3 regions of the Pseudoalteromonas sp. DY56-GL22 genome follow, and region 2 is predicted to be linked to each of the others. Evidence: predicted binding sites of a transcription regulator. Region 2 holds the regulator's gene; each other region holds the start of a gene.

Region 1 (10,306 bases), on a different contig from region 2:
TTGAGGGCGGGAGGCTTGCATGAGGCGTTTTTATGAAACAGAACGAACTTTAATGGATTATCGAGAAAGAGAAAAAAGTCGTTGGCTTAGGATGCTTTTTATTACTGTGATTAGTATTGCAATTTCTTTACTGATTACTTTCTTGATTCTTCTTGCTACAGGGACAGAAATGATGCCTATCATTTTTATTATAGCGACAATTGCTCCTGCAGTTACTGCACCAATCGTTTCATGGTCTATTAGTGGTTTGATGATTAAAGTTCAAAAATTAGAGGAAACACATCGAAAACTAGCAATGTATGATCATTTAACAGGATTGCTATCTCGTCGAGAGTTTCTAGCTCAAGGGAATGAACTATTGCAAATGTGTCAAAGTAATAATCAACCAGTTGTATTTGCTTATTTAGACTTAGATCACTTCAAAAAAATTAATGATACATACGGTCATGCTGCTGGAGATGAGGTATTGGTAAGTTTTGCAAACCTAGTCAAGAAAACTTTAAGGCAAGAGGATTTACTAGGTCGTTTAGGGGGCGAAGAGTTTGCTCTAATTTTGGTAAACACGCGAGTGGTAGAGGCAAAACAGAAGCTAGAATTGCTCCGTAAATCTGTCGCAAAGATGACAATTAATTACGCTGAGCAACCGCTAAAGATTACAGTTAGTTTAGGGGTAGCTGATTGGGACCGTCCTCATAAAGAAAACTTAATATCGTTAATGAAAAGAGCTGATAATGCACTGTATAGTGCTAAATCATCTGGGCGAAACCAGCTTGCATTTGCCAAGCTATTTTAATGGCTTGCTCCATAAAAACACTGATATATTGTTTGTCTTTGAAACACCTAAATTCTTTAAATAATTTTATTTTTTAAGTAGGGCGCATGTTACGATTTTTTTCTATAGACCAAGGTGTGATCACAGAAACAGAGCCAGCTGCTGATATGCCTCTTGCAACCGCTATTAAGAATGCCCATTGGATTGATACTATAAATCCGACTGAAGAAGAACGACAAGCGCTGGCAAGCACCCTTAATATCACCTTACCCGGCGCTGATGATGTTGAAGAAATCGAGGCCTCTTCCCGTTGTTTTATCGACCATGAAGGCTTGCATGTGCATGCGCTTTTCATGTCACCAAACGAAGGGCGCTTTAACACGGTAACCGTAGCTTGTTTGTTACAAGACAACTGTTTGCTGACAATCCGCGATGATGAACTAGCCGATTTTCGTCTATTACGACTACGTGCTCGGAAAGGGCAAGTGGCGTGTGATAATCCAAAGCAACTTTTGGTGACTTTATTTGACCAAAAAGTCGAAAACCACGCTGATATGCTTGAAGACATGCATCATCAGTTAGAAAAACTCAGTGCCTATGTACTTGAAGAGGATGACTCTGACTTAGAAGAAGCCGTTAGCCGAATTTCTCGCCTTGAAGATAATAACGGTAAGGTGCGTTTATGTTTGATGGATACGCGCCGGAATATTTCGTTTTTACTGCGCCACCTAGGAGCGCCGACAGAAGACCGCGAATCACTACGTGAAATTGTGCTCGATATTGATACCCTTATGTCTCACTGTACATTTTTGTTTGATAAGGTGAATTTCTTAATGGACTCGACTCAGGGTTTTATTAACATCGAACAAAACCAAATTATCAAAACCTTCTCTATCGCCTCAGTGGTGTTTTTACCTCCAACCGTTGTCGCCAGTATTTATGGGATGAATTTTAACAGTATGCCTGAACTGCAATGGGCATGGGGTTACCCGTTTGCAATTGGCATTATGTTGCTGTCTGGCTTTGCACCTTACTTGTTCTTTAAACATAAAGGTTGGTTGTAACAAAGCATAAAAAAGCCCAGCAAATGCTGGGCAAGGGGTCTTCGGATAGACCTAGGGGGTTTAACCTTTCAATTCGCCGGTAGACGATTCGATATGTGCACGAACAAACCATTGGAATTGTTCTAAATCAGCCAGTTGGCCAGTGATCATATCTTCAGAAACTGGGTCTAGCTCACCAAGCTTATCGATAGCTGCACGGTGGTCTTTATTAACACCGTTATACACTTTATCAAGCGCTGTTAGGTGGTCAGTAACTAAGCCTTTACCAATTGAATAATCTTGCCAAGTACGGCGTTCTACAATTGATTGAGGTGTGCCAACAGGTACGCCGCCCATGGTTGCAATACGCTCTGCAATCGTGTCAGTCATCTCTTGCACTGCGCTTACTTGTGGGTCTAACATTTCGTGTACACCAATAAAATTAGGACCAACAACATTCCAATGAATGTGTTTTAAAGTGAGGTGTAAATCGATTAAAGCGACCATGCGTTGGTCTAGAATAGCAATCGTGTCCGCTGCAGCTTGGTCTTTAACACCCGGTGCTGTAAATTCTGCGATTTTTGATGATGAATTACTCATTACTCCTCCGAGATTATCTGTAAATTTCCTTTCGCTTTTAATCTAAAAAGCATGTGTAATTACACAGAAGCAAGCGTTGTGCCTAATAATTTTTAAATTATAAAGTATTGAATTTAAAAGATTAATTTTATTTAAGTCTTGAGTGAGGGTGGTACTAGCTAAGAAGAAGTATGAAAACTCTGCACACCTTCTGTAAAAAATTCAGTGTGCAGATACAAAGTTACGACTTAAGAAAGTAAAGCCGCCGCTAAACGAACAAAATCAGATGAGGTTAGAATGCCCACTAGGTTGTTATCTTTATCAACCACAGGCATGCAGCCATGACGGTTTTCAACAAAAAACTTAGCAACTTCGTGTAGCGGTTGCTCTGGCGAGATACTGGTAAAATCGGTAGCCATAATATCAACTACTTTAGTTTGCTTTTCCTTGCGTTCGAGGGCGCTGGCACTGTAATTAGCCATGATATTCATTACCTGAGCAATCATGATTTTTTGCGTTAACATGCCAACCAAACCACCATGCTCATTGATCACAGGGATATGACGAACATTTTTCTCTTTCATTAGATTATGAGCATCATGCAGGGTATTTTGCGCGCTAATAGCAAATGGGTCTGGCGTCATTAAATCACTAACTAGGTGTGTCATGGCTACATCCTTACAATTAATCAAGTTGTGGTAAGTTTAGCGCTTATCTAGTTAATTTCACTTAAGTGAGATCAAAGTATTAGTGATTAACGGTGTAATTACTTATGCAGTTCAGCCGTAGGTAAAAAGATGTAATGAGGATAATTTTTACCTTTAAATATTAATTTTATGAATTATTAGCTTGTTCAATTAGCGTATAAGCATCATGCGCTTTTTCACTTGGTTTTATGCCTTTTCCTAAAATGATTGTTAATTGTATGATGATTGTGCGCTCTAATAACGTTGACTCATGCAGTGCTGGCGAAGTTTGACTTGTGCAGGTTAATAAACCGCAGTGTGCTCTTTGCTCAAAACGTGGTTTGTTAGTGGGCTTGGAACGCTCAACATCAACTGCCTGCTCGGCAACGAGAAACCAGTCATAACCGGTGTCTATCGTAATGTTGGCGGCTTGCAGCATACTTTGCTCAAGCGCTGAGCGCTTTGAACCGTGACGAGTCTCGTATCGAAGGATATATTGATTATCCGCAAGCTGCTTAGTTGTTAGGCCAGGAATGTTTTTATCATTCGAATGTTGGCTGCTGGTGCAACCAATTAATACAATGGCAATATAAGCTAATAATACGTGTTTCATGATTGTCTCGCTTATTGCCAATGGTTATTTAGTGCTTGTTGTTCGGCGTTACGATCTAACGGTTGGCCTTGAATGTGCTCGTCGATGTAACTATCAAGCGCAGGTGTTTTATTTGCTAAGCGATAGCTTTGGCTTGACATTGCGCGTTGCTCGCTCGATGCATGAAGCTGCCAAATTCCTTGTTGTTTACAAGCAATATGTGTTTGCTGGGTAGTTTTAGAATACAGCGTGTATTGGCGGCAAAAATCGCCATTAGTATTAACAAAGCTAAGCTGTGCAGTTAGGCTTCTGTTTGTATCTATTACCGTATTGTCGCCACTCAGTTTTTGATCTAATGCGTTGGCAATGGGTTGTTCCAAACCTTGTTGTTGAACAAAGCTAGCAATAGCGACTGTAAAAAGCACTGCAATACTTGCTGCAACGGCCATTTGTTTGCGTCCGGCAAGTTTAATTTGCTGCCATTTGGATAGCGAAACGACATTCTCTTTATTATGTTGCTCGATTGTTTGTGCAAGTTCATCAGACAAGGGCATTGCATCAATCTGTGCTGCGTGTTGTTTAACGAGCATGTCAACTTCAGATAGTTCAGCTAGGCGTAAAGCGAGTTGCTCATCTTCAGCAATTGCATTACGTATTGCGTCCATTTCGTTTGCTGGTAATTCATTGTCTAAAAAAGCACTGAGTGTTTGGTCATCAATCTTCATGCGTTTTCCTTAGTGAAATCAGGCTTAATTAATTGATAAAGTGCGGCTCTGGCTCGTGATAATTTACTCATCACGGTGCCTACTGGTATCTCAAGGGTGTGCGCAACATCTTTGTAAGCCATACCTTGCACTGCTACGAGGGATACAATAGCGCGCTGTTCATCTGGCAAGGTTGTTAAAGCGTTATTTACCCGATGCAAAGTCTCTTGGGTTGCGAAACTCTCTTGTTCATCGTCACAGATGGGTTCTTGAAGTTCTGTATTTTGAACTGCCTTTAAGCGCACTTTTTGCGAGCGGTATTCGTCGATCCAAACATTTCGACAGATCTTGAATGCCCATTTTAGTGGTTCAATATCATCGGGCATGCCTTTTTGTAAAAGTTTCTCGATGGTCATTTGTACAATATCATCGGCATCTGCTTGATTGCCGGTAAGCGAAAATGCAAAACGTCGCAGCGCTGGTAATAAACTGGTTACTGTATTTGTCATAGTTTCCCTTATTGGTTAGGGCAAGGGCCGATTAATGAAACAACTCATCAATGATTCAGCCAACTCACACTACTATAACGGGCAAGAAAAAGTTTTATTCCCAATAAATGCAATTTTTCTTTCACTGAAACGTTATAGTAATACCTAACTAAATGAGAAGTCACTGTAACATGAAATTGAAATCAGTCATTTTAAGTAGTTTGTTGTTTACTTCAAGTACGCTATCAGCAGCGATTATTAAGCCAATAAATGGTGTGATAGAGCAGATAGATCCTGTTGTTAATCAACTTGAACCGCGCATCACTAGCCAAGTAGAAAGCATACGCAAACATGAGTTAATCGACGACGCAACAGCCATTGTGACCTCGCTACCTAAAAGGCTAGAGATACTCAATCAGTTACAGGCTCCTGCATTTGTTGAAGTCGATGTTGAGCATGGTTTTCGTGCAGTTGAAAGGCAATGGATGATGCTCGCGAATGAACAGCATCAGGCAAAACTCTTACAAATTGGCGCACAAATTATCGTCACTAAACAATACACGTCATTGGGTTTGTCATTAGTTCGGTTTGTTGTCCCGACCAATTACGATTCAAAAGCGCATTTGCAACGTTTACTTTCACTCGATGATGCAGCGATATTGGATAGAAATCATATTTATCAAGCGCAAAATGGTTCTCAGCAAGACGCGTCTTCATCAAAGCCTACCGCAATGTGTGACTGGCCTGTAAAAATTGGCATGATTGATAGTGCGATTGATACGACTCATCCGGGATTTAGTAATACACAGATAAAAACGCAGTCATTTCTCACAAATGACTTAGTATCACCCGATTTGCACGGCACTGCGGTTGCTGGCGTTTTGGTAGGTAAGTATGGGCAGCTCATGCCGTTATTAACTGAGGCAACATTATACAGCGCGGCGGTGTTTTATCAGCAGTCTGATTTATCACAAGGGGCGACATTAGCAGCAATAGTTGAAGCACTTAATTGGTTGGTTGCTAACGAGGTGCCTGTTATCAATATGAGTTTTACAGGGCCCGACAACGCTATTTTAGCGGCAGCAATTAATGCCACAGCGGCTAAACAAGTAACTTTAGTGGCGGCTGCAGGCAATGAAGGACCTGCTGCGCTGCCACTTTACCCTGCGGCATACCAACATGTCATTGCTGTCACGGCACTGGATAGCCAAAACCGAATTTATCGCTGGTCAAACAGAGGTGATTATATTGATTTTGCGGCATTAGGCGTCAATGTCATGACGTTAAAAGCTGGAGGGGATCTTGGTCGGGAATCTGGAACCTCTATTGCCGCGCCGCGTATTTCAGCGGCGGCTGCATGCTTATCGGCAAAGCCAAATGCTTCTCCTAAAAACATTTACCAGGCGTTACAGCAACAAGCGAATGATTTAGGTGAAGTAGGCAAAGATGCGGTGTTTGGACATGGCGTAATCGATTAAAAGCTGGCTTTTAATGACAGCGAAGCAATACTTTGGGTATAGGTGTTTGCTGCCAGCTTAGATTGATAATCGCCGTACTCTGCTTCAGTAACAATTTGCAAAGAGTCAAAAACAGAAAGCTGCCAAAATGCGCTGACTACACTGCGACTTTCATCCCGAGATGGCTCGCTTTGTGTAAGTGGTTGGCTGATAACTTCTTGGTAGTTTTTATCTTGATAGCGCCATCTTAATCCTGCTTTATTGCTTATATCAAACGCTTTAAAACGATGAGTGATGCCTGTATTTAAGCCCCAACTTTTAAAGTTAAATTGCTCTGAATCAGCATTTTCTTTATCTAAACTAGCGCCTAAAAGCAGCATCGTTTTACCCTGATTAATAAAGTAATACAGGTTCGAATCAAGCCCTAACCCTTTTGCATCGCGCATTGACTGTGTGGCGAATTGTTTATCTGATGCCCTAATTGCAGTACGCAGATAGGTTGTTGGATTAACGTAATGGCCAACATACAAACTTACCTGATCCAAAGTTAAAAATGTTTCTTTTGCTACTTTTGCTAAAGCACCGTCATAACGAATACCGACATCAGTACCAGAAATGCTATAGCTAGAATCAAGGCTATATTGATGCAATGCCAAGTCATACTGGTCAAGCTGGTGATAATTGGTTTGCTCGTATCGATAACTTGGTGTGAACTTGAGGTTGTCAGTTGCATGTAACTCAGCGCTAACGCCAGCTTTAAGTATTGAACCTGTATCACTTTGTGAAGAAATATCATCTAACTCTTTAATGGCTAAATCAGAGTTAGTTGTTAAGCCAATTTGTGCATCAGCATGAAAAGTCACATCCGTAGCAAACACTTGAATGCTTGTGGTTAACGCACTTAAGGTGATGAGCTTATTAATTGTACGCATAATAATCTCCTAAAGGAGCGCCGGGGGATAACCCGGCACGCTATTGGTTAAAGGCCTAAGTTCAAGCTGTTTTGAATGTTATTAACGACTTCGGTAGTCGTCGCTGCGGATACTTGCTCAGCAACTTGTTGGTTAACGCTGTTGCTAACAGTTGATGAAATGGTTTGCTCAACACTACTTTGTACAGAGCTCATTGCAGCTTGTTGTACATTACTAATCAGTGATGATTGCAGGTCATTAGTGATTTGCGAGGCCTGACTTAGACCAGCAGAGCTTAGCTCACTAGGCTCTAAAGACGCTAATACATCTGTTTGCTGAGTCAATTGATTTTGCATTGCGTTAGTTGTGTTCGAATTTGTGTTCGCGACGGCCACATTACTAACAGCAGTTGTCGCAGTTGACAGCATTGACTCACCTGCTAGCGCTACGGTATTGGCTGCTTGAGAAGCGCTTGATACTGAGTTTGTTAAACCAAGCTTGGGCATAGTTTCCGCAGGCTGCTGCTCATCGTTTGCAAGCGTTGTTTGATTATTTGCTTGTCCGCTATTTGAGCTTTCAGTATTCACACCAGCTGATGAATTTTGTGTTGTTGCCGAGCCCGACACTTGAGTTGATTGTATCAGTGTCGTATTCGACGTTGCTTGGTTTGAATCAGTCGAAACTTGACTATTATTTGCTGTTTGCTGCTCAGATGCTACTGATAGTTGCACGTCAGCTGCTGATGAAGCCGCTGAAAAGCCTGTTGCAGTTACGACACAGATTGCGATAAGTGATTGTTTGAAGTTTGTCATTGTCTCGTCCTCTTTTTTGCGAATTGACATAGAGGTAACGAGTGGGTGAAAGGTTTATTCCAAAAGATTTAAATTTTTAGCTATTTTTTAAAAATATGCCGAGGTGAAGTGCCTCGGCATGAGTATGGCTTAATTACATGGAGTAACTAGTTTCCATGGGTCGCCTAAATCTGGCTGATGGTTTTGAGACCACCATTTGGCCTCATAGGTTTGACCATTGTAGGTAACTTGATCTCCGCCTACATAGATTGCTGTTGAGTCCCAAGCAGTAGGGCAGCTACTTCCTAATTCAAATGTGACCTCAACTGAGTGAGTAGCTGATAAATTACTGAATGTATATGAACTTTGAGGATTCGCGATAAGAGTGCCATCCACTTTTACAGAAGCCACACGATAGCCTGCTTCAGGGATAAAGTTGATAGTGAAATCTTGGTTACCTTGAGCGGCAATTACATTACTAGCATCAGGAGTTGGTGAGATTGCGCCACCACTGCCAATCACTTGAGCAGATATATCAAAGTAAACAGGAATTTCAATTGATGCGTCACTAAAGCTACCAGACACAAACTCGAAGTTAGCAGCTGTTAGGCTCGTAACATCAATGTTTTTCAATATTAAACGTTTTTGATCTCCCTGTGATGAAGATTCATTCAGCGTAATAACAGTGTCATTATTTTCTTGTGCTAGCACCAACATAGAGTAACTGTAGTTAAATAACGGCATACTGATTACTGTTTTATCAATATCAAAATTATTAATTGTTAACTCAACATTCCAACCCCAGTTTTGGTTACTTAATGGGACAATATAACCTAAACGGTCAAAGCCACCCGTCACGTTATCGAACATTTCAGGTGTAAGATCAGACAAAGTTAAGCCTACTAACTCAATCGAACTGTAAATACCTCCGTCTTGTGCTTGAACACCGACAACAAGCGATGTGTCAGTTTCGTAGGCTTTTAAATGTTTGAAGCCAATGCCTGCTGTGCCGCGAACTTTGTCTAGTAGAGGGTTAAAGCCATTTACTGTTTGCGTACCTGACCAAGCTATTTCGTATATTTTGGATTCAGCAATAACATTGGCTGTATTCTGATTTACTTGGCTGGCAGAGGCATTTTTGATTAAGATTGTTTGACCTGAAAATGTTAACTCAACCCCTTGCGCTACATCTGCAACTGTTAAGTTAGCTAACGGGCTCGCAGTTTGCCAATCTCTCAGTACGATTAAATCATCACCAATAGTAAAGTCGTTCAGCGTAGTGATAGATCCTGCCTGTTCATGAAGTTCAATAATGTCGCTTCCGCCGCCTGTGATAACGGCGTCATTGCCCCAGCCTGCCGATAGTCTTTCATCGTACTGTGAACCTTCAATCGTATCATTTTCAGGGGTATCAAAAATTGTATTGTAGCCACCAAATTTATGTACATACTTAGTAATACAAGTGCCTAATTCATCACAAGTGATTTCATCATTGGTAAGTAGCCTAGCTGTTCCCCATGCCCCGCGTAGGTGAGCTGCAGCTAATAATCCAGACATAGTTGCTTGAACTTGAATAGCATTACCATCATCGTCAGTGCCAGGCCAACTTTTAGCTAATGCTTGTGACCATGTCATGTTAGCGTCTTGCAATAACTGTGTCATAACACCATAGTTAAAGCGCATTGCATCGCGCATGACTAATTCTTGATTGTCTGGAATGAGCAGATCTTGAAATGAATTAACACCATTTTTACCTACAAAGTTACCTTCCCACTTGTTTACGTCTGTTGCTAGAATCATGTTACCGCCTGATCCAACAATTTCGACAAGTGCTTCTGTTTCACAGCCAATCCAAGTCGAGTCATCTACAAATACATAGAAACTGTCGTATTCGACACCATCAACTTCAACAACTTTTGGGCTGTAGTATCCCGCGTCAATTAAGACTGCTTCACCTAGTTGATAACCAACAAAACCCCATGCATTCATTGAGTTGTATTGCATGTTTTTGAACATTTGAGGGTCGTTTGGCGTTTGAGGATTGTAAATGTCGTCAATTCCAAGCTTAGTAAAAAATTCACTGATAGTGGTTGGTTCAGGGATCATACTGCCTGTTGCGCAGTCTCTGATCATACGACCAGGTGCCGATACTTTTGCATACGTGTAAACAGGGTTATTTAGATTATCACTGTAAAAGTTTGCAAGGTTTGGGTTAATACCAGATTCGAAGTCCCTTAGACTATCTAAAAAGCTTTGCACACCGGTACCTGCTGATGCGTTACT
Region 2 (10,306 bases):
AATACGACCAAGCAAGTGAGCGTTATCATCCACAACAGGGGCTGAAATCCAGTTGTGACGCTCGAACAGTTGCGCTACATCACTTTCATCCATAGAGATTAGGATTGACTCACAGTCTTCATCCATTAAATCACGAACAATTTTATCTGAAGGACTGGTCAGCAATGTAGTTAATGAAAGCGCGCCTAAAAAGCAGTTATGCTTATCAACTACATATAAGTCATCGGTACCCTCTGGTAGCTCACCTCGTAAGCGTAAATAGCGTAAAACTACATCTAGGGTAACATCTGGACGAATGGTTACCGTATCGCTGTTCATCAGGGCACCGGCTGAGCGCTCTTGATAAGAAAGCGCTTGAGTTGCCCTTTCTCTATCTTGCGAGTCCATTGCGCTAACAACGTCTTGATATACGGTATCAGGAAGACTACGTAAAACCTCACCTAAGTCATCGTCGTCCATATCTTCTGTAGCAGCAGCAATGTGCTCAGGCTCCATCTGGGCAATAATGCCAAGACGTACATCTTCAGAGAGTTCCTCTAGAACATCACCACGGACATCTGGGTCAACCAGCTGCCAAAGCATACGACGAATTTTATGGGGAGAAGACTCAAGTAAAAGGGCTGTATCACAAGGTGCCGTTTTGGCTAACATGCCGCGCACTTGAACAAATTGACCACTATTGAGTGACTTGGTCACTTGTTTGAGTTGTTGTAGTGGGTAATCTTGTTCAAAGGCTTCTGGCATTGGCGTCCTTACAACTGAAAAAAGTTTAAATAGGCTATGCAAATACAGCATAGTTGCTTTGTAGTGTATTTGCAGAGATATCGTCGCACTGCGATAAATTTATTAAGAGTTTTGTAATTTAGAAAAGCGAGCGATATAAAAGTAGGATATTTAAAGGGAATTTTAAATATCCGAAGTAAGTTTACCGTAAACCTTGAAGTCTTAGCAAATGCTATTCTTGCTCGTGAAAGCGTTGCGCAATTAATTCGCCGATTGCCGTTAATGCAGCGTCAGCGTCAGGACCTTCGCATACAACACGAACCTCTTTTCCTTGACTACTTTCAAGGAGCATTAACGCTAACACGCTGTCGCCTTCAGCTTCTTTCTCATCTTGAAAAAGTGTAATTTTGGCATCAAATTGCAGTGCTAGTTGCGCTAAAACAGTCGCAGCGCGAGCATGTAAGCCAAGTTTGTTTTGAATTAAAAAGGTATCTTCAGCGTGCATTGTTGGTGCCTAGTTAGATATCTTGTTCGCGGTGGCGAATTTTTACATTAGCATGAGTTTTAGAAAAGCTTTCACCAATTGTTTGCGCTAAGTAAACAGAACGGTGTTGGCCTCCTGTACAACCAATTGCAATGGTTAGGTAACTGCGGTTGTTGCGCTCTAGATGTGGCAACCAAGTCTGTACAAAGGTTTGAATCTGCCAAGTGAACTTTTGCACTATGCTGTGGCTAGCTAAATAATCCCTGACAGGCTGATCGAGGCCGGTTAGTGGCTTTAAATCAGGCTCCCAGTGTGGGTTCGGTAAAAAGCGTGCATCAAAAACGTAGTCAGCTTCTTTTGGAATGCCATGCTTAAAACCAAACGACATAAACGTAATAATCAGTTTTTTATCTTTCTTACCTAAAATCTTTTCACGAATTGATTCTGCTAACTGATGAACACTCAAATCAGTGGTATCAATCATAAAGTCAGCGCGGGTGATCAGCACATCAAGCAGGATTTTTTCTTGTTTAATGGCAAGATCAAGCGGTAAAGAATCAATCGATAATGGATGCAAACGGCGAGTTTCAGAAAAACGCTTGATTAGGGTTTGATCATCACTATCTAGGTAGAATAGTGTTGGGTTAGCAAAACCTGGCAGGTACTCAAGAATATCATTAAACTCTTGCTGCTCTTTCGGTAAGTTACGTACGTCGATACTGACGGCAATTTTGTCATAATTATCAGAAACACTTCGCACGAGCGAAGGCAGTAGGTTGACAGGAATATTATCAACACAGTAGTAGCCTAAGTCTTCAAGAACTCGTAAAGCGACCGATTTGCCCGAGCCTGAGCGACCGCTGATAATTATTAATTCCATTTATGCCTCTGATGCAATTACTTGAAATAGTTGCTGATCGCTTGTAGCACTTCGCAACTGTTTACAAAAATCTTTATCTTTAAGTCTATCAGCAATTGTTGACAAGGTCTTCAAGTGCAACTGGCAATCGCCATCTGGTACGATGAGTGCCACAAAAATATCAACGGGACGATTGTCTATCGCATCAAAATTGATGGGAGATTCACTGACAATAATAAATGCATGAGGTTCATCAGCACCACTCATTCGACCGTGGGGAATAGCTATTCCTCGGCCGATACCTGTACTACCTAACTTTTCCCTGTTCAGAAAAGCATCTAGGATATCTTGTTGAGATAAATGAGGAAACTGCTGGTGAGCTAACTCGCTAATATACTCAAGAATTCTTTTTTTGCTATTAAAAAGGACCGCAGCTTTGCTGCAGTCCTGATTAGTAAGTGAACTAAGTTTCATAATTTAATGTCGAGCTAATTTCTCTTTATGCTTAATGACTTGGCGATCAAGTTTATCGATCAATGAGTCAATTGCTGCGTACATATCTTGATGTTCTGTAGAAGCGAACAACTCGCCTCCGTTTACATGTAAAGTTGCTTCTGCTTTTTGGCTTAATTTTTCTACATCTAAAATGACATGAACATTATTAATATGATCAAAATGCCTTTCTAGTTTTGCGAACTTAGTGTTTACATAGTCTCTTAATGAATCAGTGACTTCTACGTGGCGACCAGTTAAATTTAGTTGCATAAGCATTTTCCTTCTATGTAAAACGTCTAAATCAGACTTTTACGCTGATTAGACGGAGGTATTGCTAGAGACTCACGATATTTTGCAATTGTACGTCTAGCTACTTTAATTCCTTGCTCAGCCAATATATCTGCAATTTTGCTATCACTCAATGGTTTAACCGAGTTTTCTGCAGCAACTAACTTCTTGATTAAAGCGCGAATTGCTGTAGAAGAGCACTCACCACCATTTTCGGTGCTGACATGGCTTGAGAAGAAATATTTCAACTCAAAAATTCCCCTTGGGGTATGCATATATTTTTGTGTTGTAACCCGAGAAATCGTCGATTCATGCATTTCGACCATTTCAGCGACATCGTTTAGCACCATTGGCTTCATTGCCTCTGGGCCATGTTCAAAGAAAGCTTGCTGTTGTTGCACGATACAGTTGGTCACTTTTAGTAAAGTATCGTTACGGCTTTCTAAGCTCTTAATAAACCACTTTGCTTCTTGTAAGTGAGAACGAATAAATTGGCTGTCGCTACTTGATTTAACAGAGCGAGACATCGCTGCATATTGGCTATTCACTCTAATTTTTGGCATACAATCTGGGTTTAACTCGACTACCCAGCGGCCTTTCACTTTTTTCACTGATACATCGGGTATGACGTACTCAGATTCTTCGCGTACTATGCTATCCGCAGGCTTAGGATTTAAGCTGTGAATGAGCGTCATCACTTCTTTAAGCTCGTTTTCTTTAAGCTTAGTCTTTTTCATTAAAGTGCGATAGTCGCGACTTGCTAATAATTCGATATGCTCAGATAAAACCATTTTAGTTTCAGCTAAATATGGCGTATTGGCATCGAATTGACGAAGTTGTATACACAGGCACTCTTGTAAACTTCGCGCGCCGATACCAACTGGATCGAATAACTGTATTCTTTTTAAGACAGCTTCAACTTCATCGAGTTCGATTTCTTCTTCATCATTATTTTGATTAAAGCTTTCGACAATATCTTCGCAGCTAACCGTTAAAATACCTGAGTCATCGATAGCTTCAACGATGGCAACGGCAATCGCTTCATCGGTAGGACTAAATGGTGTGAGCTGTAGTTGCCACATTAAATATTCTTGCAGTGTTTCTGTTGAAGCACCTTGGTAAATAGACTCGTCTTCAGGCATTGGCCCAGACGATGTTGATGGGGCGGCACTCATGTACTCATCCCACGTAACATCCATAGCTAAGTCATCGCTAACCGTATCCTTACTCAGAGCATCACTGCTTTCTTGCTCGAATTCGCTAGGTGCTTCGTCGGCAGACGCGCTGACTTGTACATCGTCAGACTCCGCTTTTTGCTCATTCTTACCGATGCTTTCTTCGTTGTAATCCGCTTCTTCCACTTCAAGCAGAGGATTACTATCAAGCGCTTCTTGAATTTCTTGCTGGAGATCCAATGTACTGAGCTGCAACAAGCGAATGGCTTGTTGCAGTTGTGGAGTCATTGTAAGTTGCTGGCCCATGCGCAGCTGTAATGATTGCCTCATGTATCCCTAACAATCCTTTTTAAGTTATCGGTAACGGTGAGGACACTGTTATCGATTTATTGTCATTGTATAAGTCTAGCAGATGCTCTAGTCGGTGGCGTAATGGTTACAGCCTGAATTGCTCGCCTAGATAAACATCACGTACAGTTTGGTCAGCTAATACGTGCTCAGGTGTGCCTGATGCAATTAGCTCCCCATGAGAAACAATGTAGGCTTTTTCACAAACATCAAGGGTTTCTCGAACATTATGGTCAGTAATAAGTACACCAATACCACGATTTTTTAGGTGCTCAATAATTTTCTTTATATCTAACACCGAAATAGGATCAACACCAGCAAAAGGCTCATCTAAAAGGATAAATTTAGGATTAGCGGCTAATGCACGTGCAATTTCAACGCGGCGTCGTTCACCACCTGACAGTGCCATACCTTGGCTATCGCGAATATGTTGAATGCTAAATTCATCTAATAAGTTGTTAAGCGTCTCTTCGCGCGTTGTTTTGTTAAGATCTTTGCGGGTCTCTAATATGGCCATCAAGTTTTGGTAAACTGTTAATTTTCGAAAAATAGACGACTCTTGTGGTAGATAACCAATACCTAAGCGCGCACGGCTGTGCATTGGCAAAAGCGTGATATCGTTATCATCGATGCTTATTTTTCCTTTGTCGCTTGGTACGAGGCCTACAATCATATAGAAGGTGGTGGTTTTACCTGCACCATTTGGCCCTAACAAGCCAACAATACTGCCCGCTTCAACTTCAAGACCGACATTTTTAACCACTTGGCGGCCTTTGTAGCTTTTAGCTAAAAGCTCTGCTTTTAATGTGCTCATGGTTGGCCTTTATCGTCTTTTTTATTTTCTACAGGCACTAAAATAGTGTGTACACGATCTGTTGAGTTTTCGTCTTTTTCTGCGCTGATCAGCTGTTGAGCCATATCATAGGTAATGCTTTTTGCCGTTACTTTTTGACCCGCTTGAGTGACTTCAGCTTCGCCATTGAGTGTTAAGAAGCGTTTCGCAACATCATAACGAACTTCTTCGGCGCTGGCGCTCATCACGGTACCATCAGCTTGCTTTTCTTCGAAGTAAGCTGGTTTGCCTGTAGCGATAATTAATTCGACTGTACCTTCGGTGTCACCGCCATGTGCCTCAAGTCGCTCTGCTGTAATGCGACGATCACCATGCACGATCTCTACGTTACCTTCGAATATGCCAACGCCATCTTTTAGTTTACCGACTTGGCGATCTGAGCTAATGCTAATTTGAGCGCCTGTTTGCTCGGCAGCTGCGCCCGAAAAGGCAATCAATAAGCTTGGGATCAGGAGTAATTTCTTCAGTTTATTGGTCATAGTATATGGTTCGTGTATGGTTAGTTAACTCAACAATTTCGGCTTTTAAATCGGCTTTTAAGCCTTTACCGGTAATTTTTAAATTCGGTCCTGTTAGTGTTACAGGTTGCTTTGAAAACATCGTCATTTTATCAATGTCGACATTAATATTTTCTGCTTTTATGTCTTCGATCATACCGTTATGGGTTAAGTTTTTAGCAACTACATCCCCTTCAAAAATCAGCTGATCATTTTCGTATAAAGTAGCTTCTTTGGCTCTTACTTGCCAAACTTGCTGATCGCTATAAATAGTAAAAATAGGTTGTTCAAAAAAGGTAAACCCTAATTGTTGATACAACTCCATTTTTGCAGCTGCCACTTTATGACTAATTTTACCTTGCTCGTCATAAGCTGTTTGCTTTAGAGCAACGGCAGTGTAATCAGGTGTTGCGATGATCTCGTCTTCACTAGTTATTGTATCAGTTGACTGGTTAAAGTACGGGTACCATAACCACACCATGCAACAGACAAAAACAATACTCAGTAAAATACGGGCTATATTCATGCGCTGGTTCCATCGCTAGTTAACGGCTTGCCGTTTTCTAACATCAGTAAATCAGTTAATTCACGCACGGCTCCAAAGCCACCCGGTAATAATGTGGTGTAATGAGCCAGCTTCTTGATAAGCGGGTGTGCATCGTTTACTGCGACAGCAAAGCCAACTTTTTCCATAACTGGTAAGTCTGGACCATCATCACCAATATAGGCAATCTGTTCATCTGTCAGCCCCAGTTTATCCTTTAACTCTTGATAAGCAATCAGCTTATCTTCTTGTCCCTGATAAATGTGCTGAACTGTTAGGCTAGTCATTCGCTGCTGAACTATTTGTGAATGGCGGCCAGTAATCACTGCCACTTCAAAGCCACTATTAATGAGTGCTTTAATACCAAAACCATCTTTAGTATTGAATGCTTTAAGCTCTTCGCCATTATTACCCAAATAAATTCGACCATCAGAAAAAACACCATCAATATCACAGATTAATAGTTTTATTTTTTGAGCACGCTGACTCACATCAGGGCTCAGGGGCTGGTATAGTTCGGCGAATGTCATTGCTTAGAGAACTCCTGCTTTTAATAAGTCTTGCATATTAAGGGCACCAATTGGTGTGTTGCTTTGATCCACCACAATTAAACCATTAATACGTTTATGCTCCATAATATTTAAAGCTTCAGCCGCAAGCATGTCAGGGCGAGCCGTTGTGCATGAACGGGTCATCACTTGGCTAATTGCCGTGCTATGGATATCGATGCGCTGTTCTAAAATACGGCGTAAGTCACCATCAGTGAATAACCCGGCTAACTTTTCATCTGCACCAATCACTGCGGTCATACCAAGGCCCTTGGCTGACATTTCAATCAATGCATCTTTGATGCTTTGGGTTTCGCTAACGATTGGCGTTGCGTCGCCTGCGTGCATCACATCATCTAATGTAAGTAATAAACGTTTACCTAAGCTGCCACCAGGGTGCGAAAGTGCAAAATCGTCGGCAGTGAAACCACGGGTTTCTAGTAGCGCAACCGCCATTGCATCGCCCATAACCAAGGTTGCAGTGGTGCTTGCCGTTGGGGCAAGGCCTAACGGACACGCTTCTTGGCTAACTTTGATGCACACATGAACATCAGACAGTTTTGCCATTGTTGAGTCTGGGTTGCCTGTTAATGAAATCATTTTTGCGCCAATGCGCTTGATAACAGGGATAATACTGAGTACTTCGCTGGTCTCACCTGAATTTGAAATACACATCACCACATCGTCGCGGGTGATCATGCCTAAATCACCGTGGCTAGCTTCGCCAGGATGAACAAAAAATGCCGGAGTGCCAGTACTTGCAAGGGTTGCTGCAATTTTATTACCTACATGGCCAGACTTGCCCATACCAATCACAATAATACGACCTGTACATTGGAACATTAATTGGCAAGCATTATCGAAATCTTGATTTATATATTGCTCAATTTCTTGTAAAGCTTGTGCTTCAATTTCGAGTACGCGCTTACCCTGCGCGATAAAGCTAGGTTGTGTCATTAATTATCCTACTTGGCTGAAAATATAGCCCTGATATGCAATAAATGCGACTAACAAGAAGCCACCTTCTACTCTATTGATACGACGAGCACCTTTAAAGTTCAATGACATGGCAATCAATACAACGGTTGCTGCAATCATGATAAGTGCATCGCGGTTTGCCGCAGAAGGGTCAATAATTGAAGGGTTGATAATACCCGCAAGAGGTAATACGGCGAGTAAATTGAAAATATTTGAGCCAACGATATTACCAAGTGCTAAGTCGTCTTCGTTTTTTAAAACCCCTGCAATACAAGCCGCTAGCTCTGGTAAGCTGGTACCAATAGCAATTATGGTTAAGCCGATAACAAGGTCAGATAGACCAAAATATTTTGCGATATCAACGGCTGATTCAACTAAAAAGTGTGAACTGACTGGTAATAAAATCATGCCGATGATTAACCAAAATATGGCTGATTTAGTGCTGACATCGTTCGGAACGTCTTCACACGCTTCGCTGACGAATGGGTCATCTTGATTTTTAGCACGCAGAGACACAATAACTAAGCCACCAATGAACACCGCAAAGGCAATCATCAAGGCAATGCCTTCAGCGAACGAAAAATAGTTATCTGAGAACACATACCAAGCGGCTACTGAGATTAACAGTACCAGCGGCATTTCGCGTTTAAGTGTCATTGAAGATACTGAAAGGGGGCGCAGTAAAGCTGTGACACCAAGTACAAGTAAGATGTTAGTAATGTTAGAGCCGACCGCATTTCCTACCGCAGTATCTGTTTTATCAGCAAGTGCTGCCGATGCAGATACCATCATTTCAGGGGCTGATGAGCCCATAGCAACAACAGTTAAACCAATGATTAGGGTGGGGATCCCCATATTTTTTGCCAGTGCAGCCGCCCCATAAACAAACCGATCGGCACTCCAAACGAGTGCAGCAAAGCCAATAATTAAAATGACAAAAGAAGTCACCATTGCGATACGCCAACATTACTTATACAGATGACTGCAAATAGTAACAAAAGCGAACCTGAAAGTATAAGTAAAAGAATGGGCTGGCAAGCATAAAGCGTGCTTGGTAAGGAAACTAAATTTCAGGTGTCGTTAAGCTCTTTACAGCTAGCTTTAGAATTTATTGATAGAAAATATTACAAAATTTTACGATTTGTTTTTTCCATCTTGACTAAAAAACCCTTAAAATGGCAAAACTAGTGAAAAACGTTATGGAGAGCGACTTGTCGCAATCAATAGTAGAAATCAAGGATGTAACCTTTTCACGGGGCGATAGAATCATATATAAAAATATGAGTTTTAACATTCCGAAAGGCAAGATTACCGCTATCATGGGACCGAGCGGCATTGGTAAAACCACCATGTTACGCTTAATTGGCGGTCAGCTGAAGCCTGACTCTGGTGACATTTTATTTGAAGGCAAAAGCATTCCTAGCATGACTCGCAAGGAACTTTACGCCGCCCGTACCAAAATGAGCATGCTGTTCCAAAGCGGCGCTTTATTTACCGATATGTCAGTGTTTGACAATATCGCCTTTCCTTTGCGCGAACATACTCAGCTTAGCGAAGATTTAATCCGCCTTGTTGTTTTAATGAAATTACAAGCTGTTGGCCTGCGTGGTGCACAAGATTTAATGCCGTCTGAGCTTTCAGGTGGTATGGCTCGTCGTGCTGCTTTAGCGCGTTCAATTGCCCTTGATCCAGAACTTATCATGTATGATGAGCCTTTTGCTGGTCAAGATCCTATTTCCATGGGTGTGCTTGTTAAACTTATTAAGTCATTGAATGAGGTGTTAGGTTTGTCATCACTGATCGTAACTCATGATGTAACAGAAGTTATGAGTATTGCCGACCACGTGATCATCATTGCTGATCAAGGAGTGATAGGCGAAGGGTCACCTGAGCAAATGCAAAACCATGAATCTGAGCTTGTGCAACAGTTCTTAAATGGTTTATCGGATGGCCCTGTGCCATTCCATTTCCCAGCTCCTGCGTATGATGATGAATTACTAGGAGTGCATAATGCTTGATCTATTCCAGAAGTTAGGTCACAAAACGCTAGGGCGCTTTGCCGCGCTTGGTCGTTCTACTCAAATGCTGTTTGGTGCACTCGTTAATGTGCCAAACTTTAAAAAAGGCACACCTTTACTTGTTCGCCAATTATATATGGTGGGCTCGCAATCTCTTTTGATCATCATGGTGTCAGGCCTATTTATCGGTATGGTGCTCGCTCTGCAAGGTTACACCGTATTAGTAGGCTATGGTGCTGAAGATAGCTTAGGACCCTTAGTGGCATTGAGCTTATTACGTGAGTTAGGCCCTGTAGTAACAGCATTACTGTTTGCTGGTCGCGCGGGTAGTGCGCTTACTGCTGAAATTGGGTTAATGAAAGCGACTGAACAATTATCAAGTTTAGAAATGATGGCGATCGATCCACTTAAACGCATTATTGCACCGCGTTTTTGGGCTGGTTTTATCAGTATGCCATTGCTTGCACTAATATTTTCTGCGGTTGCTATTATTGGC
Region 3 (10,306 bases), on a different contig from region 2:
AACAGTGGTTTCTTTACTGTCAGTTGCTTGTATTGCACTGGCAAAGTTAGCTACCTGAGGTTTTGTATCCGGTGTATTAACAGCTGAAACACCCTGCTTTTCTTTGTCTGTTAATGGGCCATCAACAATAGGGGTCACGCTATCTTTTGGCGGTAAATCACCAATCGCTTTTAGTTGACTATCTACCGCTGTCGCAACTTTAGACTTATGTAATAAACTTGCGATTGAGTTGTCATCTTCTGCTGCGACTTTTGAATCATCGGTTTGCGCAACGTCTGTCATAGGTGAAGGTATTACAGGTGTAATGGTATCGATTGGGGTTGGTTTTTTATCAACAACTACCGGGCTAAAGTCATTATTTTCAATCAATTTATTAACACGTGTACTCATAGCTTGAGCCGCATTAATTTGCGAAAGCAGTGAGTTATCATCATCTTCTACAAGTGCAAGTTCATCGCTTTGTTCTTTAGTTACAGCTTCATTACGAACATCTGGATTTATTTTAGGCTGCTGATCTGTAGATGTGGGAGTAGTTGCAGCTTTAGCATCAGTCGCTGTATTCTCATCACCTGGTTTTGCATCTGATTTAGGTTCTTCAGAAGTACTGATAGCTTTAGGTTCATCAACTGAGTCAGCATCTGCATCACTTTTTGCTTGCGCGTTTGCCGCTTCACTTGCTTCTGTCAGTGAAGTTAAAAAACTTAAGCCCGATGCTTTGTTGTTAGACTCTGAGTCTTTGCCTGAAAAACCAGTACCTTGCTCAGTTTTAACCTGCAAATTGATATCACTGATCGCCATAATTCACCTAAACCTAGTCATCTAAAGTAATGAGGCAATTTGCCGCCGCAAGTGCCAAAATTAATGCTACTGGTTAGGTAAATGCAATTAACATGCCTAAAAAAGAAGTATTTTAAAGAAGTGCATTTTTAAGTTGACGCTGATAAAACTGATTTGCAGCAAATTCATCCAGCATTTTTTGTTCTGCTTTTGCCACTTGCATCGCTTGTTTTTCAGCTTGCTTTTCGATTAACTTCGCTACTGCTTTTGCTTTCACTTGTTGCTTTAACCACAGTGCTTTTCGCTGTGTCACAACTTGTTTTGCGGTATTCACTGTACTTGCTTGCTGGCGTATCGCTTCTTCAATTTTTGCAATAAAAGCATGATATTGGCTGAAGCCAGCACTAGACAAACCAGAGCGTCCTTTCAAATGTAACTGCTGAGAATACTCTAAACGAAAGTTATTTAGCCCTTGCAGTTTTTGTTGATTACTTTGTAAGTGCTGCTGTGCTTTTAAATAATCCATGCGTAAAGACTCTTCTTTATCGCTCTCAAGCTTTAACAATAAATCAAGTTTACTTTTAGCCATTAACCTTGCCCTAATAACTGCGCGAGACCTTGCAGACCTTCATCATAACTGATCACATCTTTCATACCTTGTTGAAGGAATTGATTGACTCGCGGCATCATATTAATTGCTTGGTCGAGCATAGGATCGGTGCCTTTTTGGTACGCCCCTAAGGTGATCATATCTTTGTTTTGTTGATACATTGAATACACTTGCTTGAGCACACGCGCTTGTTGCATATGCGCTTCAGATACAACCTGCGGCATTACACGAGAAATCGACTTTTCAATATCAATAGCCGGATAGTGACCACTGTCGGCTAAATCTCGAGATAAAACAATGTGGCCATCTAAAATAGCGCGGGCAGAGTCAGCAATTGGATCTTGCATATCATCGCCCTCACTAAGTACAGTAAAAAACGCTGTAATGGCACCTTGCCCTTCACCACCATTACCGGCACGCTCCACCAGCGCAGGTAATTTAGCAAATACTGAAGGCGGATAACCTTTCGTAGCCGGAGGCTCACCAACCGCTAAGGCAATTTCACGTTGTGCCATGGCATAACGGGTAACCGAGTCAAGTAATAACAACACGTTAAGTCCTTGATCGCGAAAGTATTCCGCAATGGTCACTGCACTTTCACAGCCTTTTAAACGCATTAATGGTGACGCATCCGCAGGGGCTGCAACTACCACTGAGCGCTTACGCCCTTCGACTCCTAAAATTTCTTCAATGAATTCTTTTACCTCACGACCACGTTCACCCACAAGGCCAACCACGATTACATCTGCTTCAGAACCACGAGTCATCATACCTAGTAGCACTGATTTACCAACACCAGAGCCTGCAAACAGACCCATACGCTGGCCTTGACCCACGGTAATAACGGAGTTGATGGCTCGTACACCTACATCCATAGGTTGACTGATTGGTCGTCTTGCCAGCGGGTTAATTGCGTTTTGCGCAAACTTTAAGTGATGCTCAGCATTAATTGCACCTAAGCCATCAAGTGGCCGACCAAGGCCATCCACTACGCGGCCAAGTAAACTCATGCCTACAGGCAATCCTGTTTCGTTTACTTTTGGGATAACTCGCGCACCTGGTAGTACGCCAGAGATGTGATCATTTGGCATTAAGTACAGTGTTTGGTCATTAAAGCCAACAACTTCAGCATCAACAAAGCCGTTAATGGTTTCAATTTTACATTGACTACCAACAGGTGCTCTAAGCCCTTTTGCTTCTAGCGTTAAACCAACAACACGCGTCAGAATACCGGCAACAGCCGGTTTTGGAGCCTTGATATGTTTTTCATAGCGCTGTAAGCGTTCGCTAAGAGTCATTGATTGAGCACTCATAATGAGCCTAAAAAGTGTTAGATACCACTGCTATGCAAAAAGTTTTCCAACGTTTCTTTGACGCGAGTTTTTATCGTCATATCGAGGGATGATTGCGGGGTTTTAATTTCGCAGCCACCGCGCTCTAAAGTCGGCTCTGCCACTAACTGCCAATGGTTATCTGCGATAGTTTGTTCGCCATAACTTTCGGTAATTAAAGCAATATCATCAGGATGTAAGTGAATACGTACTTTCACTTGCTCTTCACCTAACGCATCAATGGCTTGCTTCAAAGCATGTAAAATGACTTCTGGTGAGGTTTTGATTTCTTGGTAAACTAAGACTTCAGTTAACATAACAGCTAATTGCACTAACTGCTTTTCGGCACTTTCATCGACTTTAGATAATGGTTGAGAAAGGCTATCAAGTAAGCTTCTTAAGTTGGTGAGCTGCTCTTCTAAAATAGGCTTAATTTCTTCTTGGCCTTGCTCCTTACCAAGCTCAACACCTTCTTTAAAACCAGCTTCTTTCCCCTCATGCGCGCCTTTTTCAAAACCATCTATATAGCCTTGTTCATGACCTTGCTTTAGCCCTTCTTCATAGGCATCTTGACGGATTTTTTCAAGTTCAGCCATGGTCAATGACGGAATTTCAGGCTCTTCTGGCTGCTCTTCGGCCTGCTGCTTTTGCTGCTCTTTACGATATAAGTCAGCTAAAGGCGTGCCATACGCCGTTGAGCGTCCAGCGAGTTTTGTTGTATCTTGCGTCACTTCAGGAATTGGCCAGTTTTCCAATAATTCATCGGCAGCTTCACTGGCATGCACTGGGCGTCCTGTATGAAATGAAGACTTACTCATGGCTTACAGGAACTCCTCACCACCACCGCCACCAAGCATGATTTCGCCTGAGTCAGCTAAACGTCGTGCCGTAGAAAGAATTTCTTTCTGTGCCGCTTCTACTTCGCTAATACGAACAGGGCCCATTGCCTCAAGATCATCAGCGAGTAATTCAGCGGCACGTTTTGACATATTGCCCAAAATCTTCTCTTTTAATGCTTCGTCAGTACCTTTAATTGCTTTCATTAATACATCTTGCTGTACTTCACGAAGGATCGCTTGAATACCACGGTCTTCAACATCCATTAAGTTCTCAAAGACAAACATAAGGTCTTGGATTTGCTGTGACATCTCTTCATCGTGTTCACGGATTGAATCCATTAACTGACCTTCAACATTGGTATCTAGGTAGTTCATGATATCAGCAGCCGCTTTCAAGCCACCCATTTTCGCAGCTTGCGCACCAGCTTGACCTGCGAACTGTTTCTCCATGATTTCATTCAACTCTTGCAATGCTGCTGGTTGAACTTCTTCAAGGTTTGCAATACGCATGGTTAAATCTAAACGCACTTTTTCTGGGAATTGCGACAAGATTTCCGCTGATTGCTCTGGCTCTAAATAAGATAAAACAATGGTTTGAATTTGCGGGTGCTCGTTACGAATGATATTCGCCACTTGCTTTGAGTCCATCCACTTCAATGAATCAAGACCTTTCGCCCCTGAGCCCATAACAATTTGGTCAATAAGGCTGGCAGCCTTGTCTTCACCAAGCGCTGCTGTAAGGGCTTTTTTAATAAAGTCTTCAGACTGGAAGCCAATGGTACTGAAGCTTTGAATTTGCTCAATAAACAAATTATGGACTGCGCTAATTTTCGCTTGCGATAAATCATCTAGTGCGGCCATTGCCATACCCACCTTTTGCACTTGCTTTGGCTCTAAGTGCTTAAGGATTTGCGCAGCATCTTCTTCTGATAAGCTCAGCAATAAGATTGCCGCCTTATCAACACCGTCTAATTTATCAACATCAAACGCCGGTGGTAATTGTTTTTGTTCTTGATCAGTCATCTTCTGTTAACCACGCTTTCACTACTTGAGAAGACAGTTCTGGTTCATTTGCAACCAATGCACGAACTGCTTTGAGTAAATCTTCATCGCCATGTAAGTCTGGCAGCTGTAGTGTACCATCACTTGAGAATCCTACAGCAGCAGAGTCAAAGTCTTTATTTAGCATATCTAGCGTGCTATCACCAATATCTACACCTGCACTTAATGCATCTTCATCATATTCTTCTAGTGTATCGTCTGGGTAAATTAGACGTTTCAGCATAGGTCTTACAACAAAGACAATAAGTACGATGATAACCAGTGCACCTAATGCTAAGCGTAGCATCTTCATGAACCAATCTTGCTCCCAAAGTGGAACTTCAATCGCTTCACCTGTATCTTGTCTTACAAATGGCACTGTAACGACTTCAAGTGCATCACCGCGTTGCATATCAAACCCAACACCACCTTGTAGTAAGCGACGAATATTTGACAATGCTTCGACAGAGCGAGGAACCATAGTTGTCTCACCGTTTTCACCTACTTGTGGTACATAATCAACGGCAACTGACACACTGATGCGGCGGATAACACCGGTTTGCTGGCGCTTATGCGAAATTGTGGTATCAAGTTCGTAGTTACGTGTTGCTTCTTTATGCGAACGACTTGGGTTCGTTGCTGAACCTGCACTACCTTGGCCAGCGACCTCAGGAATATTAGAGTTAACTGGCGGCTGATTCGTTAGCGCACCTGGAATGCCCACAGCAAGACCACCAATGTTGTTTTCTTCGAACGTGGTTTCACTGCGCACAGCGGGTAAGTCTGGGTTATAACGTTTTTGTGTTTCTTCGACTGCACTAAAATCCATATTTAAGTCGACTTGCGCTGTGTAGTTACCTAAACCTACAACTGGAATAAGGATGCTATCGATTTTATTTAAGTATTCTTCTTCACGCTTACGCTCAATTTCATACTCTTTACGAGAGCGAGCAGCAAGTGAGTTTTGTGAGCCTGAATTCAGTAAACGACCATTTTGATCGGTAACAGTAACACGCTCTGGCGATAAACCTTGGACTGCTGAGGCAACAATATCAACTACTGAGTCAACTTCTTCACCATCAAGCGTACGGCCGCGTTTTAAGGTTAGTACTACCGTTGCTGAAGGTTGTTTTTCACGACGAGCAAATACGTTTTCTTTTGGAATAGCTAAAAGTACTTTGGCGCGAGTAACATTTTTTAGCTCTTCGATGGTACGTGCAAGCTGTTGCTCACGACCATGTTTTAAACGTTCACGTTCAAGGCGTTGGCTTACACCAAACCCCATGTCTTGCATGATGATGTCAGTACCTGAGCTTGGCGCTTGCTCTAGGCCTTCACGAGCCATCAATAATTTGATGTTTTGGTATTCACCTTCTTCAACAGAGATGACGTTACCATCAAGTTCGTAATCAATCTTTTGAGCGTCTAAGAAGTCCAGCGTTTGAATAAGCTCTTCCGTTGGCATTTTGCCAAGCGGACGCATATCTGGCTGACGAGCCCAAATAATAATAAAAATTGCGATAGCCAAACAGATTGCTAAAGCAATCACTAAAGTAGCCTGGCGTAAAACGTCTACACCATTTAAGGCACTTAGGTAGCCTGACTTTTGCTCTTGTTGATCGTCAGTATCGGTTGCATCGATACCGCCGCCTGCTAAGGCTAGATCAGTTGATTGATTAGATTGCGCCACAATAATTCTCCACTACCTAGTTACACAGGCATGTTCATAATTTCTTTATAAGCTTCAACAAGTTTATTGCGAACCTGTACCGTCGCTTCAAAGGCAACTGATGACTTTTGCGAAGCAATCATTACGTCCGCAAGTGAAACACTGCGATCGCCCATTTCAAGCGCGGTTACTTTTTGTTTTGCTTCTTGTTGTAAGCCATTCACTGTATCAAGTGCATTGGTAAGTAAATCACCAAACTGTGCCGATGAAGTTGGCTGAGTTTGTGTTGGTAAATTATTAATTGAGTTACTACGACCAACTTCTGAAGCCATAGATTGCATTTCTTGAAATAATGCGCTGTTTTGAACTTTCATAATACTCTCTGACAATGCAGTTTACTTATGCACTGATAAAGCACAAACCGTGCCACAAAATAAAACCTGGATTTTCAATAGCTTAGCGCAGTTAATTTACTTGTCAGAGTTTTGACAGCAAACAAGCTCACAAAAATGCGAGCTTGTTTGACTAACTTTTTGGAAGGAGTTTATGCAGGTAAGGCGATACCCAAGTCTCGCATTTGCGCCAGTTTATAACGTAACGTGCGCGGACTGATACCTAAGGTTTCTGCAACCTCTTTACGCTTACCGTTACAACGCGCTAAGGTTTCTAAAATAATACGATGCTCTTTGTCTTTCAGCTCGTCTTTGTAATTACCTTGCTCACTCACTTGTGGCACGGTATCTAGATTAACTTCAACAGGCTGTTCTTGATATACCGGAGCGTTGTGTGGCGGCGTAGCGACTGGCTTGATATCCGCCGTAAGCAACTCTTCAATAAAGACATCATCTTGATGAATACTATTCCCATCGCATAATATCAACGCCCGTTGAATAACGTTATCGAGCTCTCGTACGTTACCTGGCCAAGCATGCGATAGCAGCTTTTGTTTCGCATCCTCACTTAGTTGAGCTATAGGCTCTTTACTTTTCAGGCAATGACGCTCTATTAAATGCTCTGCCAATACAACAATGTCACCAGGACGCTCGGCTAATGGTTTCCACATTAGCGGGAATACATTTAAGCGATAATATAAATCTTCCCTAAATAGATTTTCGCTCACCGCTTCTTTCAAATCTCGGTTACTTGTAGCAAGTACGCGAACATCAAGCTCTATGGTTTTACGACCGCCTAAGCGCTCTACTTCGCGCTCTTGAAGTACACGCAGTAATTTTGCTTGTAAGCCTAAATCCATCTCAGTTATTTCATCAAGTAAGATGGTGCCACCTTGAGCTTGTTCAAACTTACCCGGACATGCTTGAATAGCGCCGGTAAACGCCCCTTTTTCGTAACCGAATAAGGTTGCTTCAAGCATGTTTTCAGGAATAGCAGCGCAGTTAATAGCCACAAAGGGGGCATCGCTACGATTTGATTTATCGTGGATAAAACGAGCCAACACTTCTTTACCCGAGCCACTTGGGCCGAGTACCATGACACTGGCATCTGAGCGGGCAACTTTGCTCGCGAGCTCTAATAGCTTAATACTCGATGGATCGGCAACGATTGGGCCATCGGTTTCTTTTTCCTTTTCAGGTAGATAACGACTCACCATGTTAAGGAGCACTTCTGGAGCAAACGGTTTTGCCATGTAATCAATCGCACCTAAACGCATTGCTTCTACAGCATCATCAATGGTGGCATAGGCTGTCATCATTAATACCGGCAGCTCAGGATAATTAAGTTTAATGCTACGTAATAGGTCAAGGCCACTCATGGCGCCCATTTGCACATCACTAACAACCAATGAATAGCTATTTTGCTTAAGCAAGATCATCGCTTGTTCAGCGCTATCTGCAGCAACGCAATCAATACCCGACATCTCAAGGGTATCGATTAGCGCTTCTCGTAAACCTGCGTCGTCTTCAACGACTAAGATAGAGTTAGTATTCATTTTGCCTCCGCTGACATTGGTTCTGCACTAATTGGCAAGATCAAACTAAAACATGCTCCCCCATGAGCATTATTTGTCACTTCAACCCGTCCTTGGTGCGCATTGGCGACTGAACTTACAACTGCAAGTCCAAGCCCCGTGCCCTGGCTTTTGGTAGTGTAAAAAGGTTCGAATAATTTGTTGGCATGGCGTAAATCAACACCCGGGCCATTATCACTGACACTGATACGAACACAGTTTTCGCTAGTTTCGTCACGTTCGGCACTCAGGGTTACCACAGCCTCAGAGCCAATAATTTGAATACTATTGTGGATCAGGTTTTGAATAGCACTCGCCAGAGCAGTTTTATTACCCATAATTTCAATATCTGGCTCAGGCAAGTTCACGCTAAGTTCACTGTTATTTTGTGCAACCATAGCATCAGCACCGGCTTTTACTTCATTAAGTAACTGTTGCATTGAAACGCTTTCGACCACTTGTTGCTCACCACTTTTGGCAAATAACAGCATATCGTTCACTTGGGTTTCTAAATCTTTTAAACGCGACATTAGCTTCGTATGAAAGTTGCCACGCGAGCTTTCTGGCAATCGCTTTGAGCCTAAATTTGCGGCATACAGCATGGCCGCTGATAACGGTGTTCTGACTTGATGAGCAAGCGAAGCGACCATTTTGCCAAGCGCACTTAAGCGCTGCATATGTGCTACTCGCTTTTGTAAGCGCCTGGTTTCAGTTAAATCTGTCATTAAAATTAACTGCCCTGGCTCTGGAGCAAGCGCAGTAATATCAAGCTTTATTAAACGGCCATCCTTAAGTGATACTTCATGTCCATCGTCTTGCTGTGGTCGAAATGAGCGTTGAATTACGCTAAACCACTTTTCACCTTCAAGGGGTTCACCTAGCATATCAATGGCAATTTGATTGGCTTTTGCGATCATACCTCGGCCATCCAAAACCACCACACCTGCAGGCATGGTATCAACCAAATGACCTAACCAACTGGCTTGTTGGCGCAGCTCACTCAACTCACCCACATACTCTTCTTGTTGTAAGCATGGGTTATATTGTTTGGCTGTGATAAATTGTGGTTTTAGGACATTTGCTAAGGCCATAATCGATACTCAAAAAATCGTGTCTACCTAGTCAAATGCACAATCCGTACCAAATTTATTTTTGTTTTATTTCAATAAATTAAAGACAAAAACAACACTGACAAAAAAATGACAATCGCGAGGGAATAATGCAAAAAGAACACCATTGTCGTTGCCCATGGCTCGATACCAGCAAAGAAGATTATGTGGCCTATCATGACCAAGAATGGGGGGTGCCATTATATGATGATCACCGCTTATTTGAGTTTATAACCTTAGAGTCAGCACAAGCGGGACTGAGTTGGTATACCATACTTAAAAAACGTGATGGCTATCGCAGTGCCTTTAAAAACTTTGTTGTTGAAGATGTTGCCAGAATGACCGAAGACGACGTCGAAAGTTTAATGCAGTTTGAAGGTATTATTCGTAATCGCGCTAAAATCGCCGCCACTATCAATAACGCGCAACGTTTTATTGAGATTCAAAAAGAGTTTGGCAGTTTCTCAAATTACCAATGGCAGTTTGTTGGTGGCAAACCATTGGTAAACAATCTTGATAAATTAGAGGATTACCCGGCTATTACTGAAGCCTCTACAGCATTCGCCAAAGATTTAAAAAAGCGCGGCTTTAAGTTTTTAGGCCCGACGACGGTGTATGCCCACATGCAGGCCTGTGGCATGGTAAATGACCATAGCAATGATTGCTTTAGAAAAGCTGAGATAATTAGTGAATATTAAAGAGATAAAACCGAGGAAGAAACCTAACGCGGCTTAATCGCGCGTTAGGTTATATTTCTTCATTTTTTCGACCAGTGTGGTGCGGCGAACACCTAAAATTTCTGCTGCACGTGCAACAACATAATCGTAGCGCTCTAATGCTTGGCTGATTAAGCTGATTTCTAGCTCAGCTAGGTATTCTTTGAGCTCAATTCCTTCATCTGGTAATAAACCTGAGTCAGCCGTTGTTGCTGGGGTATCAAGCTCTTCCTCATCATAATCACTAA

Evidence for each region. The regulator sigma-54, encoded in region 2, starts transcription at its own class of promoters, with help from an activator protein. The targets are predictions, from matches to a motif close to GTTGGCACGNNNNTNGNNT.
Region 1: dps (DNA starvation/stationary phase protection protein Dps) is a predicted target of sigma-54. The motif match lies at 2,483-2,501, and genes of this name have one in related genera.
Region 3: fliE (flagellar hook-basal body complex protein FliE) is a predicted target of sigma-54. The motif match lies at 6,680-6,698, and genes of this name have one in related genera.

What each region holds. Positions count from the first base shown of each region.
Region 1 is NZ_JANHZR010000004.1:66,826-77,131, forward strand. It holds gene NO991_RS10630 (GGDEF domain-containing protein) at 20-793, shown strand; gene corA (magnesium/cobalt transporter CorA) at 880-1,836, shown strand; gene dps (DNA starvation/stationary phase protection protein Dps) at 1,897-2,415, opposite strand; gene NO991_RS10645 (HPP family protein) at 2,643-3,062, opposite strand; gene NO991_RS10650 (hypothetical protein) at 3,229-3,693, opposite strand; gene NO991_RS10655 (hypothetical protein) at 3,705-4,397, opposite strand; gene NO991_RS10660 (RNA polymerase sigma factor) at 4,394-4,885, opposite strand; gene NO991_RS10665 (S8 family serine peptidase) at 5,056-6,342, shown strand; gene NO991_RS10670 (hypothetical protein) at 6,339-7,253, opposite strand; gene NO991_RS10675 (hypothetical protein) at 7,301-8,044, opposite strand; gene NO991_RS10680 (carbohydrate-binding protein) at 8,174-10,306, opposite strand, start outside.
Region 2 is NZ_JANHZR010000015.1:14,718-25,023, forward strand. It holds gene mgtE (magnesium transporter) at 1-744, opposite strand, end outside; gene NO991_RS19845 (HPr family phosphocarrier protein) at 956-1,228, opposite strand; gene rapZ (RNase adapter RapZ) at 1,242-2,087, opposite strand; gene ptsN (PTS IIA-like nitrogen regulatory protein PtsN) at 2,088-2,540, opposite strand; gene hpf (ribosome hibernation promoting factor) at 2,544-2,831, opposite strand; gene NO991_RS19865 (RNA polymerase factor sigma-54) at 2,858-4,354, opposite strand; gene lptB (LPS export ABC transporter ATP-binding protein) at 4,461-5,186, opposite strand; gene lptA (lipopolysaccharide transport periplasmic protein LptA) at 5,183-5,704, opposite strand; gene lptC (LPS export ABC transporter periplasmic protein LptC) at 5,694-6,248, opposite strand; gene kdsC (3-deoxy-manno-octulosonate-8-phosphatase KdsC) at 6,245-6,796, opposite strand; gene NO991_RS19890 (KpsF/GutQ family sugar-phosphate isomerase) at 6,800-7,771, opposite strand; gene NO991_RS19895 (calcium/sodium antiporter) at 7,775-8,743, opposite strand; gene NO991_RS19900 (ATP-binding cassette domain-containing protein) at 8,992-9,810, shown strand; gene mlaE (lipid asymmetry maintenance ABC transporter permease subunit MlaE) at 9,803-10,306, shown strand, end outside.
Region 3 is NZ_JANHZR010000005.1:43,855-54,160, reverse strand. It holds gene NO991_RS12355 (flagellar hook-length control protein FliK) at 1-798, opposite strand, end outside; gene fliJ (flagellar export protein FliJ) at 911-1,366, opposite strand; gene fliI (flagellar protein export ATPase FliI) at 1,366-2,700, opposite strand; gene fliH (flagellar assembly protein FliH) at 2,718-3,536, opposite strand; gene fliG (flagellar motor switch protein FliG) at 3,540-4,580, opposite strand; gene fliF (flagellar basal-body MS-ring/collar protein FliF) at 4,573-6,288, opposite strand; gene fliE (flagellar hook-basal body complex protein FliE) at 6,309-6,641, opposite strand; gene NO991_RS12320 (sigma-54-dependent transcriptional regulator) at 6,812-8,215, opposite strand; gene NO991_RS12315 (PAS domain-containing sensor histidine kinase) at 8,212-9,324, opposite strand; gene NO991_RS12310 (DNA-3-methyladenine glycosylase I) at 9,453-10,040, shown strand; gene NO991_RS12305 (sigma-54 dependent transcriptional regulator) at 10,074-10,306, opposite strand, start outside.